3 regions of the Paenibacillus apis genome follow, and region 3 is predicted to be linked to each of the others. Evidence: predicted binding sites of a transcription regulator. Region 3 holds the regulator's gene; each other region holds the start of a gene.
The links. Region 3 encodes NrdR, which represses ribonucleotide reductase genes. Its sites were predicted from a motif close to AACACNATATATNGTGTT; they were not measured.
Positions count from the first base shown of each region.

Region 1: nrdD (anaerobic ribonucleoside-triphosphate reductase) is a predicted target of NrdR. The motif match lies at 1,827-1,844, and genes of this name have one in related genera.
Region 2: KI362_RS02860 (adenosylcobalamin-dependent ribonucleoside-diphosphate reductase) is a predicted target of NrdR. The motif match lies at 1,399-1,416, and genes of this name have one in related genera.

Region 1 covers NZ_BORS01000013.1:156,177-160,741, forward strand. Annotated here, with positions in the region: gene KI362_RS18685 (M23 family metallopeptidase) at 1-1,003, opposite strand, end outside; gene KI362_RS18690 (YutD family protein) at 1,322-1,729, shown strand; gene nrdD (anaerobic ribonucleoside-triphosphate reductase) at 1,983-4,163, shown strand; gene nrdG (anaerobic ribonucleoside-triphosphate reductase activating protein) at 4,169-4,565, shown strand, end outside.
Region 2 covers NZ_BORS01000002.1:40,843-45,407, reverse strand. Annotated here, with positions in the region: gene KI362_RS02865 (DEAD/DEAH box helicase) at 1-1,192, opposite strand, end outside; gene KI362_RS02860 (adenosylcobalamin-dependent ribonucleoside-diphosphate reductase) at 1,550-4,234, shown strand; gene KI362_RS02855 (response regulator transcription factor) at 4,469-4,565, shown strand, end outside.
Region 3 covers NZ_BORS01000028.1:12,680-17,244, forward strand. Annotated here, with positions in the region: gene mutM (DNA-formamidopyrimidine glycosylase) at 1-746, shown strand, start outside; gene coaE (dephospho-CoA kinase) at 752-1,345, shown strand; gene KI362_RS24200 (lytic transglycosylase domain-containing protein) at 1,342-1,905, shown strand; gene KI362_RS24205 (alpha/beta-type small acid-soluble spore protein) at 1,988-2,206, opposite strand; gene nrdR (transcriptional regulator NrdR) at 2,308-2,778, shown strand; gene KI362_RS24215 (hypothetical protein) at 2,808-3,017, shown strand; gene KI362_RS24220 (phosphate ABC transporter substrate-binding protein) at 3,242-4,189, shown strand; gene pstC (phosphate ABC transporter permease subunit PstC) at 4,269-4,565, shown strand, end outside.

The DNA of each region.
Region 1 (4,565 bases), on a different contig from region 3:
GACGGTCGGTTCGCTCCCATTGCTTCAAGAGCGGATAGGGATTGAAGGCCCACTCGGTTGACCCGGTATCCCGGTAAATGCCGTAGTGAAGATGGGGAGGGAAGCGCCCCTGCGTTCCGGGCGGCCCGTATCCGCTGCTTCCTACCCAGCCTATGGTCTTCCCGGGCTCGATCAGATCACCGACTTCGATTCCTTTTTCGTACCCCTGAAGATGGGCGAAATAATGGTATTGGTTTTGTAAGTCGCGGATCCCGATTCGCCACCCCCCATAGGGGTTCCAGCCCTTTGTTTCAATGATTCCGTAGCAAACGCTGCGAACCGGCACACCGTATGGAGCAAACAAATCCGTACCCTCATGGGTTCTTAGTCCGCCCCAACCGCGCCGGTCTCCCCAGGTATCCTTATACGTATAGGTGCTTCTCACTGGGAGGGGAAAGGCGCCTTTGAGGAAATCGACCGGCCCGTAGGTATTGAATATTTTGGCGAACTGCCGAATTCGGGTTACCGCAGAATCGCTCTGATAGTACCGCCATAAGGCGATGCGGAAGTCTTCTTCCTCATACCCGTTATTGCTCAAATAAGAGGCCAATGTGTATAAGGCATCCCGATCATTGCCGGGATCGGCCAGCCCGTCGGCGGTCGCGTCCTTACCGGCTCCTCCGAACAAACCGATCGTTGCGGGATTTTTATCCTCCGGATCGGGATTCAGCTTACCGGTCCAGAATGAATCCTTGAACCGGATGCCGAGGAGACGCTTGCTGTCTCCTTCTGCTTGCTTTCGCGGTGTTATCGAACGCTCATATTGGTCGACGGCAGCCAGCCAGTGCCATGGGACCTTGGTTAGCATGCCGATCTCCTTGTACAAGGAATGCCTGAGCTCATAGATGCTCGGTTCAGCTACGGTGCTGCCGGCTTCGTTGGCTGCAGCCCGTGCGGTGCCTAACCCCGGAGCAGCGCATAGTATGGCAGGCAGGACCAGACAGATCAGATATCTTGCAAGCATGCCGCAGGTTCTGGGATGCGATCTCAAGGAAGCTCTCCTCCTTTGGGTAAATGCTGTCCTTTTAGCTTGATGTAATTGCTGCGTTTTTATTCCATAAGTAGTGTTATTCTCATAAGCGGAGTGAATTCCGGGAATGATGATATATAGTTATTTCCAGTAGATTCATGATATAATTAATGGCATTGCAAGCTTATACCGCAAGGGTGAGGGTTCTTCAAGATGATGATGGATGCTGCGCTTGAAACCTTAAATAGGATAAACGAAGAGCCATAAAGAAGGAATGCCCGCTTCTGTGCAGGCGGGACTGGAGGTAGAACAATGATTCAAATCGGCGGTAAAACATATGAGTTGATTCAGAATTACAAGGATGCCTGGGATGCCGAGGCGTTCAAACAAAGATACAGCGAGGTGCTGGACCGGTATGATTACATTATCGGAGACTGGGGCTATGAGAAGCTGAGACTGAAGGGGTTCCTGCGCGATAATCATCCGAAGGCGAACCGCGATACGGCCTATTCAGGCATTACGGATTATATTAATGAATACTGTAATTTTGGCTGCAAATACTTTGTTCTGCAGAAGGCCAAGGATTCCGGGACCAAAGAGCAAAGCAAGGAGCACGCCCAAGAATCTAATAAAGAGCATGGCAAGGGACATGTGAGGACGCACGCAAAGGATCAGAATAAAGAGCAGAGCAAAGAACAATCCAAGGAACAAGTGAGATAGTCTTGCTAAAATCAAAGATTTAAATGAATAAAGGAGCTGCTTCTAAATCCAGATGGATTTTTGAGGCGGCTCCTTTTTGGGGTACACCTTTAACATCAACACTATATATAGTAGTATTTCGCCTTCTGCAGTGTTCATAATCACTGTAAGTTGATTTTTAAAAGGGTATACTTTCTGGACAAGCGGGACTATGAGCTTAGACTTCCCTCTAGTTGAACACCTGATTTTAAAATCATTACAAAGGATGGAACTCATGATAGTTATTAAGCGAGACGGTTCAGAGGTAGCTTTCAATCAGCAGAAAATCATCGATGCGATTTGCGCAGCCATGAATAGTACGAGGAAAAAAGGCGATTCCGAATTGGCACAAAAGATAGCCGACAAAGTGACGCGGAAAATTTCCAAGCTGGAGAAGGTGGATATCGAGCATATTCAGGACGAGGTTCAATCCGCTCTGATGAATAGCCGAAGAAAAGACGCTGCCGAGGCCTACATCGGCTATCGCGAGGTCAGAACCTTGAAACGGCGCGAACGCAGCAGCCTGGATAAGAAGGTGCTCGGGCTTCTGGAGCTCACCAATGAAGAGGTATTGAAGGAGAATTCCAATAAGGATGGGGCAACGATACCTACGCAGCGTGATCTGCTTGCAGGTATCATGGCTAAGGACTTCGCCCAGACCTACATGATCCCTAAGCGGGTCGTCGAAGCCCACAACAGCGGCGACCTTCATTTTCACGATCAGGATTACAGCCCCTATTTTCCGATTTATAACTGCATGCTGATCGATCTGAAGGGAATGCTTGAGAACGGGTTCAAGCTGGGCAACGCCCAAATCGAAACCCCCAAGTCGATTACAACCGCCACAGCCATTACCGCCCAGATTATCGCGCAAGTGGCGAGTCACATCTATGGCGGCAATACGATTAATGAGATTGATGTCATTTTGGCTCCATATGTGTTTGAATCTTTTAAAAAGCATTATCGCAAAGGCCTGGAATGGCTGTATATGCTTGAAGAAGAAGAAATCGAAGCCATCGATGTTTCCTGGGAAAATGCTAATCTACATAAGAAATACCCTCGTTGTCTCGAATATGCGAAGAAATTGACCGAAAAAGAAACCTATGATGCATTTCAATCCCTTGAATATGAAATCAATACGCTGGTAAGCGCCAACGGACAAACGCCATTCAGCACGTTTGGCTTCGGACGCGGATTGTCTTGGGCGGAGCGCCAGATCCAGATCGCTATTTTGCAGAACCGGATCCGCGGGCTGGGAAGAGACGGGAAAACCGCCATTTTCCCTAAGCTGATCTTCGGCCTGGAAGAGGGAGTCAATTTAAAGCCCGGGGATCCCAACTACGATATCAAACAGCTGGCTTTAAAATGCAGCACATTACGGATGTATCCCGACATTATTTCCGTTCCGAAAGTAAAAGAAATTACCGGTTCTTTCAAGTTTCCAATGGGCTGCCGCTCATTTCTGGGCAGATATGAAGAAAACGGGGAGGAACTGCATGACGGCCGGTTTAATATGGGGGTAGTAACCGCCAATTTGCCGCGGATCGCAGTCAAAGCGAACGGCTCCGAAGCCGCCTTCTATCGACTCTTGGACGAACTGCTGGAAGTGTGCAAGGAAGGGCTGATGTATCGCATCGAGCGCTTAAAAGGCGTGAAAGCAAAGGTGGCTCCTATTTTGTACATGGAGGGAGCGGCGGGCAGCCGCCTTCAACCGGAGGACACGATCGATCATCTGCTTAAGAACGGCCGAGCCAGCATTTCTTTAGGCTATATCGGGATTCATGAAACGATGATGGCTCTGTACGGCACCTGCCTTTTTGATGATGAGGAATTACGAAAAAAAGGGCTGCAAATCGTACAGCACTTAAGCCAAAAAGCCGAGCAGTGGAAAGAGGAGACCGGTTACGGCTTCAGCTTGTATTCCACACCGGCGGAATCGCTATGCTACCGGTTCTGCAAGCTGGATGAGGAGAAGTTCGGCCATATGGATGGAGTGACGGATAAGGGGTATTATACGAACTCCTTCCATCTCGACGTGAACAAGAAAGTAACTCCTTTTGAAAAGATCGAATTTGAGAAGGATTATCCTCAGTATGCCAATGGCGGATTTATTACGTACTGCGAATTTGATTCGCTCGTCAACAATCCGGAGGCGCTGGAAGCGGTATGGGATTACGCTTATGAACGGGTGCCCTACTTCGGTACGAACACGCCGACCGACAAATGCCTGGAGTGCGGGTTTGAAGGGGAGTTTGAAGCAACCAACACCGGCTTTGAATGTCCAAACTGCGGCAATTCTAATCCGAAAACCTCTTCCGTCATCCGGCGCTGCTGCGGTTATCTGTCGGAGCCGAGCCAACGGCCGTTCAATGCGGGCAAGCAAAAAGAAGTGCTCTCCCGCGTGAAGCATATGTGACGCTTATGTACATCGCGGATTATAAAAGATTTGACGTCATCAATGGGAGAGGACTTCGGCATTCGATATTTACATCAGGCTGTACGCATCACTGCAAAGGCTGCTTTAATGCAGCCACATGGAACTTTAATTACGGAAAGCCCTATACGGAAGAACTGGAAGAGCAGATCATTGGCGATTTGAATATGCCGGATGTTCATATTGCCGGCTTGTCCATATTAGGCGGAGAGCCGTTTCAGAATGTCGACGGACTGCTGCGGCTTGTCTCCAGGGTTCAGAGCGAATGCAGCGGCAAGGATATCTGGGTCTGGTCGGGTTATACGTTCGAAGAGATTGTCGCGGACGAAAGCAGGCGGGAACTGTTAACCTACTGCGACGTTCTGATCGACGGAAAATTTGTTC
Region 2 (4,565 bases), on a different contig from region 3:
TGAACAGAATCACCTTGTCATCCATCTCCCGGATAAGCTTCATCGCTTGCTCGGCCTTGCTGTTGGCCTTAATCGCCTTGATCAAGGCGACCAGCTCCCAGATTCTGTCCCGCAGCGGGGAATCGGGAGCCAGCTTCTTGGCCAGATTCACGAGGGTTACGAATACGGCATCCCGGCTGCTGCACACCTCCCGCTGGAGGGTGACGAGAGACAGCATGCTGCTGAGGTTGCCGCCGGCTGCCTGATATTGGTCTTTGACAAAGCGAGTAACCCCGTCATACAATTCCATTTCTTCGGGTGAAAGCTCGACTTCAATATTTTTCACATGACGCTTCGTAAAATCCAGCTCACCGTCTCCCCGCCGGTTGCGGATCATGATTTTGGACAACTCTTCCTTAAGCTGTTCGCCGTTCTTCGGCACTCTCTTCTCGAAGACGAAGTTGGATGTAAAATCACTCTGCCCTCCGAGCTGTCCCGGCTTGAGCAGGGTAATGAGATTGAACAGCTCCCCGAGGTCGTTCTGTACCGGCGTAGCTGTCAGGAGCAGACAATATTTTTTGCGGAGCTTGAGCATGAATTGATAGTTGGTGGTCTTCTTGTTCTTGAGCTTATGCGCTTCGTCGACAATGACCATGTCGTACTCGCTGCCTAGCAGGATGTCGCGGTGAGGGTCCCGCTTGGCGGTATCGATCGAGGCGACCACGACCGGATTTTGCCAGGAGTGCGCCTTTTTCTGGGCTACGGCCGGAATAGCAAACTTCTGGTTCAGCTCCCGCACCCATTGGAGCACCAGGGAGGCGGGTACGAGGATTAACACCTTTTGCACAAGTCCGCGGACAATGTATTCCTTTAAAATAAGTCCGGCTTCAATGGTCTTGCCGAGACCGACTTCATCGGCCAGGATGGCTCTTCCCCGCATCTCGAACAGCACCTTGCGCGCCGTATCGACCTGATGCGGAAGCGGTGTGACCTGCTGAAGATGCTTGAGGCAGATCATCTCTTCAAAGCTGGTGACGAGGGAAGCCTCCTCCGCCTGTTTGGCCAGCTGAAATAGCTGCCAGTCATCCCAAGGACCACCCTTGTCAAGTCTGCCTTGGAGCTCGTCGTACCAGCTTCGGTCGAACTGGATCGGAACCTTGCCGGAAGCGGGTTTGGCAGCAGGAGCGTCCAACTCGGAGTGATGCGGCTTCATGTTGAAAACCTCCCTTTTCCTGTTTCGTAGAACGCAGTAGGAGTAGTATGGACATAAAGAGAGTTCTTCATAACTTGCGGCGGTGAAAGTCGAATTGGCATTGCTGATGCAGCAGCAGGTCTATTTTTAGACAAGGGGTGGGTCGAAGCTCCCAATCGCAAAAATAGGCTATGATAACGAAATATGGTGTAGTATAATGGTCGATAGACACTATATGTAGATTTCATTACATAAATTCGATGATTTGTCGGGCAAGAAGAACGGTTAAAGGTTGATGAAATAGCCGCAAAATGAGCGTGCCTGTGCCGGGCTTGCGGATGATGATTTTGTCGACAGGTGACCGAACTTTTTTTGTTCATGGCTGGACATGGATTAAATAATATTTTAAAAGAGGTGTTCCCTTTGACAACGACACAAAAACATACTCTGGAAGGGCTCAGCGAGAAAATATTTCTGGATAGATATGCTTGGAAGGATGCGGACCCGGCCAATGCCAAGGTAGGCGATGTGGTGCTGGTGCTGACGAAGGATGATCCGAAGTTCCCGACCAAAGAGGTCGGCGAGGTCATTGCCCGCGAAGGGCGCATCGTGACGGTCAAGACCCGCAAGGGAGAAATCGTCAAATCCGATGTGGAGAAGCTGACGCTGAATATTGAGAAGACGCCTGAGGAAATGTGGGACCGTCTGGCTGGGGCGATGGCTTCTGTAGAAGCGACGCCTGAGCTGCAACAGGAATGGGAAGAGAAGTTCCGTTATATTCTGGATGACTGGAAGCTGGTTCCCGGCGGCCGGATCGCAGCCGGAGCCGGAGCGAGCGATGAGCTGACCCTGTTCAACTGCTACGTTATTCCTTCTCCGAAGGACAGCCGCGGCGGGATTATGGAGACATTGACGGAAATGACCGAGATTATGGCTCGGGGAGGCGGAGTCGGGATTAACCTGAGCTCGCTGCGTCCGCGCCGGGCTATTGTAAAAGGTGTGAACGGTTCTTCCAGCGGCGCGGTATCCTGGGGCGGGCTGTTCAGCTATACAACGGGCTTGATCGAGCAAGGCGGCAGCCGCCGCGGCGCTCTGATGCTGATGATTAATGATTGGCATCCGGATCTGCTGGATTTCATTACCGTCAAGCAGACCATGGGTCAAGTGACGAATGCCAACCTGTCGGTCTGCGTAAGCAACGGCTTTATGAAGGCCGTGAAGGAGGATCTGAATTGGGAGCTCGTCTTCCCGGATACAACGGTTGAGAACTACAATGAGCTGTGGGACGGCGATCTGGACAAGTGGAAGGCCGCAGGTCATAAGGTAATCCACTACAAAACGGTAAAAGCCCGCGAGGTCTGGCACACGATCATGGAATCGGCCTGGAAATCGGCGGAGCCGGGCGTGGTGTTCATGGAATATTACAACCAGATGTCGAACAGCTGGTATTTCAATCCGATCATCTGCACGAATCCTTGCGGTGAGCAGGGCTTGCCAGGCTGGGGCGTATGCAACCTGTCCGCGATGAATCTGTCGAAATTCTATGATGAAGCAGCTCAGGATGTGGCGTGGGACGAACTGGCTACAACTACGCGGTATTCTGTGCGTTTCCTGGATAATGTCATTAGCAAGACCCCGTATCATTTTGAGGAAAATGAGAAGAACCAGAAGAAGGAACGCCGTGTCGGTCTGGGGACGATGGGCTTGGCCGAGCTGATGATCAAGCTCAAGATCCGTTATGGCAGCCCGGAATCTTTAGTCTTCCTAGACAAGCTGTACGGCTTCATCGCTAAGGAAGCATATCTCGCTTCGGCCGATATTGCAGCAGAGAAGGGAGCCTTCCCTGCCTTTGAAGCGGACAAATATTTACAGAGCGGATTTATGAAGGTTATGACCGAGGTCTATCCTGAGGTCGGCGAGGCCGTTAGGGAGAAGGGCATCCGCAATGTCACGATCATTACCCAGGCGCCTACCGGAAGCACGGGCACCATGGTCGGTACTTCGACGGGGATCGAGCCTTACTTTGCCTTCAAATATTTCCGTCAGAGCCGGCTAGGCTTCGACGAGCAATTTGTGCCTATCGCCCAGGAATGGATGGATGCCCATCCGGGTGAGCAGCTGCCGGATTATTTTGTAACCGCCATGGATTTGTCCGCCGAGGATCATATTCGTTCCCAGGCTGCCATCCAGCGCTGGGTGGACAGCTCGATCTCGAAGACGGCGAACTGTCCTGCTGATTTCACGGTCGAGGACACGAAGAAGCTGTATGAGCTGGCCTTTGATCTGGGCTGCAAGGGCGTGACCATTTATCGCGACGGAAGCCGTGACGTTCAGGTGCTTCAGACCGAGAAGAAGGAAGACAAGGCTGCGGAGAGCAAGCCTGCAACGGAGGAACCGGCAGCGTTTGAGGGTGCGGCTTCCGCAGCTGAGCAAGAGACGCTGAACGGCGTCAGTGAGACGCTTGGCGTAACGCCTTCCGCTCCGGCACCGGAGAAGCAAGTGAACGATACGCAGTACAAGAAGCGCCCGCAAGTGCTCCACGGAGCAACCTATAAAATTAATACGCCATTCGGCATGGCCTACATCACGATCAATGATCTGAACGGCGTGCCAAGCGAGATCTTCCTGAACGTCGGCAAAGCCGGTTCCGACGTGTTCGCCATGGCGGAAGCGCTTGGACGCGTCTGCTCGCTGTTCCTCCGTTACGGGGATCACGGACAGAAGGCAGAGCTGCTGATCAAGCACCTGAAAGGCATCGGCGGCTCAGGCGCTATCGGCTTCGGACCGAACCGCGTCGAGTCCATCGCCGACGCCGTTGCGAAGGCGCTTGAGACCCATATCCAGAACGGGCCATACCATGACCCGGCTCCGGTTGCGGCTACGTTGACTCATCAGGAAGAGGAGCAGGCTCCTGCGGCGGAAGCGTTCGGAGGGGACACCCTTCATGGACATGGCGGCTCCGTCACCTCGCGTGACCTTTGTCCGTCCTGCGGATCGGCCTCGCTGATTAATGTTGAAGGGTGTAAAACTTGCAGTAATTGCGGGTATAGTAAGTGTTCGTAGGGTGAAATTGGAAGGTTATTAAAAAGTCTCGGTGCAGGCCATTGCCTTCATCGAGACTTTTTTACGTCATTTGGAGCGGAAGACGCATTTCAACCGTATGGAGGTTTGCCTCCCGGGTTGGGGTTGGCTTACAATGAATCAAATGAAAATAAAGTTATTCTCTGATCGTTGTTGCTCATGGATTTCTTTAATCTGTTTAATTCAAATTTAGTTTCTGGCGGGGGTGAGAACAGGGTGAGCGATACCACCATACTGGTTGTGGAAGACGAACGTAAGATTGCCCGTCTTCTGCAAATTGAATTGGAAAGTGAAGGCTATGCTGTCAGTTTGG
Region 3 (4,565 bases):
CGCGAATTATTCAGCGGCCCGATGATGTCCGGGTGTTCGAAATGCAGCTTGCAGGCCGCAAGATCGAGGATGTGGGACGCAGAGGGAAGTTCCTCTTGATCCGAATGGACAACCTCGTTCTGGTATCTCATCTGAGAATGGAAGGGCGATACGGTCTTTATCAGAGCGGTGATCCGGTCGAAAAGCATATCCATGTCATCTTTCACTTTACAGACGGGATGGAACTCAGATATAAGGACGTACGTCAATTCGGAACCATGCATTTGTTTGCGCCGGGACAGGAGCTGATTAGCAAGCCGCTGGCCAAGCTGGGGTTGGAGCCGCTGGATGAATCCTTTACCTATGAAGCCTTTTGCCATGTAATTGCAGGGAGAACAACGAAGATAAAGCCAGCTCTGCTGAATCAGGAATACATTGTAGGCTTGGGCAATATTTATGTGGATGAGGCTTTGTTTCGGGCAGGTATTTATCCACAGTCTCAGGCGAACCATTTAAGTACGGAGCAGCTCCGGAGGTTATATGAGGCCATCTTGGCCACCTTATCGGAAGCCGTGCTTGCCGGAGGGTCTTCCATTAAATCCTATGTGAACGGACAAGGAGAGATGGGGATGTTCCAGCACAGTCTGAATGTGTATGGAAGACAGGGGCAGCCCTGTCCTGCTTGCGGACAACCTATCGAGAAGATTACGCTGGCCGGGCGGGGAACCCATTACTGCCCGGAATGCCAGCCTGCGGGAATGGAGTGAATGCTGTGAATATCGGACTTACGGGAGGCATTGCCACCGGCAAGAGTACCGTCTCACAAATGCTCGTTGCACGCGGCGCTGCATTGATTGATGCGGATGTGGTAGCCAGAAGAATCATGGAGCCCGGTCATCCTGTACTTGCAAAAGTTGTTGAAAGGTTTGGCGAAACCGTATTGCTGGCGGGTGGCCAATTAAATCGCAAACGGCTTGGAGAGATTGTGTTCTCGGACCCCGTGGAGCGGAAAGCGCTTGAGGACATTACGCATCCGGCGATTCGCAGGGAGATGAAGGCGGAACTGGATGCCTTGGAGCGGGAAAACCCTGAACGCCTGGTGGTTGCCGATATCCCCTTGCTATACGAGTCAGGACTTGAGAATTTGTACGAGGAGATTATGGTGGTCTATGTACCGCAGTCTCTCCAGTTGGAGCGTCTCATGCAACGGGATGCGTTGACGGTGCAAGAAGCAGAGCTAAGGCTTGCTGCACAGATGAATATCGAGGAGAAGAGAAGACGAGCGGATATTTTGATTGATAATAGCCGGAGTTATGAAGAGACCGAGAGTCAAATCGATGATTTCTGGCGGAGCCGGGTTTTATGAGGTGGCTGAGAAAAAAGAGAGTTCTGTTGATGTTGTTGTTAGGCTTTATCGTGATCCTGTTCTTTAATTCTTCTTGGTTGGCCTTATTCTATCCGATCTATTATAAGGAAGAAATCCGGACGCATGCAGGAACTTATGGACTGGACCCCCTGGTTGTAGCTGCGATTATTAAGGTAGAGACGAACTATAAGCCGGGGGCGGAATCTCCAAAGGGAGCGCTTGGCATTATGCAGATCATGCCGGATACAGCGGATTGGGTTGTACAGAAGGCGAAGATGGATGAAGTGGAATTGAGCAGGGTGAAAGAAGAAAGCGGCTTGAATATACAGATTGGAACTTGGTACTTGGACTGGTTAGGCGATCAATTTGATGGCAATATGATTGCTATGATTGCTGCCTATAACGCCGGTCCGACGAATGTGAAGAATTGGCTCAAAAGCGGCCGTTGGGACGGCAAGCTGGAGACTGCGAAGAATATTCCGTTTGGTGAGACAAGGCACTATGTGCAGCGGGTTGCACATTATTACAAGCAATATTCAAGGATCTATTCGGATTTCTGATCTGGGAAGTTTAAAAAAAGGAAGCACAAGAAGGCATTCGCCATCTGTGCTTCCGTGCTCGTTCAGAAGTTATATTTGTCCGTTATTTAAATTGACCTGCCAATTGTTGTTCGGCCAGAGTCACCAGACGTTTTGTAATATAACCACCGATCGAACCGTTTTCGTAAGAGGTCAAGTTACCAGCGTAACCGTCTTGCGGGAAAGCAATGCCCAGCTCTTGAGCAACCTCATATTTCATTTGCTCCAGCGCTCCGGAAGCTTGCTTCACCACCAGGTTATTAGATGAATTGTTTTGGGCCATGTTGTTGTTCACCTCCTTGAGTTGGTAACAGTATTATGCTCGGCAAGCGTGAAGTTCATTACTGAATCTTACAGTTATATATTGGAAAGGAGCAGAAGACCTTGAAATGTCCTTATTGCGACTACCTTGGAACGAAGGTGCTGGATTCCCGCCCGGCCAATGAAAATCGCTCGATTCGCCGGCGGCGTGAATGTGAGAAGTGCAATCGCCGCTTTACTACCTTTGAAATGGTTGAAGAAATGCCGCTTATTGTGATTAAGAAGGACGGAAGCCGGGAAGAATTTAGCAGGGAGAAGATGCTGCGCGGTCTGATCCGGGCTTGCGAGAAGCGTCCGGTCTCGGTGGAACAATTGGAGTCGATTGTATCGGAGGTCGAACGCTCCATGCGTCAATCTGCGAATGCTGAAGTAGAGAGCCGCGGGATCGGAGAGCTGGTCATGGAGCAGCTCTATCCGGTAGACGAAGTGGCTTATGTTCGTTTTGCATCTGTGTACAGACAGTTTAAGGACATCAATATGTTCATGAAGGAACTGAAGGGCCTGCTGTCTAAAAATACGGATGATGAGTCCTGAGCATTAATGTAATGAGGTGAGTAATCGAGATGAAGGAAGATTCCGCTTCCATCTTGAAATCGTTAACACCGGCAGGCCTCGCTATTGGCTTCTTGGCGGGGACCACCCTGGGCAGCAGTGTGTCTTTCCTGATGGAGTTGCAGCCAAGCCGGCTTGTTCTGACTGTAGCTCTCTTAGGGTTGACAGGAGCCGTTCTTGGCTTGGGAGCCGCCGCCTGCATAAGACGCTGCATCACTTAGCAGCATAGATTCTATAATCACAAAAAAGGATTTGACCGAACCCGTTTTCGGTCAAATCCTTTTTTGCATTCAGCTACAGTTCAACCTGATATAAAAGTTGAAGCAAAAACATCGCGGAATGACGTATGAATTTTTTACATTGCGTTAACATAACCAATACACGACCTTTATACTTGCTTCTTATAATCGATATTGTACAAACAAATAAGGGGGAAACCTGAATCATGAAGAAAAGTTTGATGTTGGTTATGACGATTTTATTGACTGTAACACTTGCAGCATGTGGACAAGGCTCGAACAACACAGCTTCGAATACGCCTGATACGTCGTCCAATACCGGCAGCACAAATAATACAGCAAATGAAGCACCTGAACAAACAGAAGAATTGAGCGGCTCCATTCTTGCAGTAGGCTCTTCCGCACTGCAACCGCTTGTTGATGAAGCTTCCAAGAAGTTTATGGATCTGAATCCTAAAGTATCGATTCAAGTCCAAGGCGGCGGCAGCGGTACTGGCTTGACTCAAGTCTCCGGCGGCCAAGCAGATATCGGTAACTCCGACGTATTTGCAGAAGAGAAGCTTGAAGCAGGACCGGCTGCAGAGCTGGTTGACCATCAAGTAGCTGTAGTAGCCATGGCGGCAGTTGTTAATCCTGCAGTAGGCGTGGATAACCTGACCAAAGATCAATTGGTTAAAATCTTCTCGGGTGAAGTGAAGAACTGGAGTGAAGTCGGCGGTTCAGATCAAGCGATCCAAATCGTAAACAGACCATCGAGCTCCGGTACGCGTGCTACTTTTGAAAAATATGCATTGGGTACAAAGACAGAAGATCTTGAAGGATCCATCCAAGAGGATTCCTCGGGTACCGTAAAAAAGCTGGTTGCTGAAACTCCTGGCGCGATCGGTTACCTGGCTCTTTCTTACCTGGATGACTCCGTAAAGACTGTGAAATATGAAGGCGTTGAAGCAAATGAAGAGAATGTAACAAATGGCAGCTATCTGGTGTGGGCATACGAGCATATGTATACAAAAGGTGAGCCAACTGGAGCTGTCAAGGCGTTCCTCGACTTCATGGTTTCCGAAGCAGTTCATGAGGATATCGTCGAACTTGGCTACATTCCGATTTCGAAAATGCAAGTAACACGTGATGTTGACGGCAACATCACCAAATAAATAATTGCCTACAACAACATAAGGCCAGCAAAGAGGCGAGCATTCGCCTCTTTCTGTGCTGAACAAAGGGAGAGGTACTATGGCTCGTTCCAACGATAGCCGCAGAGTGAAACAGCATATCATCGAAGAATGGACAGGGAAAATTCTGACTTCCTTGTGTATCGTTCTATTAGTCGTGACCATTTTTTCTATGGTCTATTTTGTTGCGACTAAGGGACTGAGCTCATTTTTCAAGAATGGAATCAGCTTGGCTGAGATGCTCGGGGGGACCTCGTGGAAGCCGGAAGGAGAACCGCCGATGTTCGGTGCCCTGCCGTTCATATTCGGTTCCTTTGCGACTTCTATGCTTGCGGCGCTAATCTCTGCTCCGCTGAGT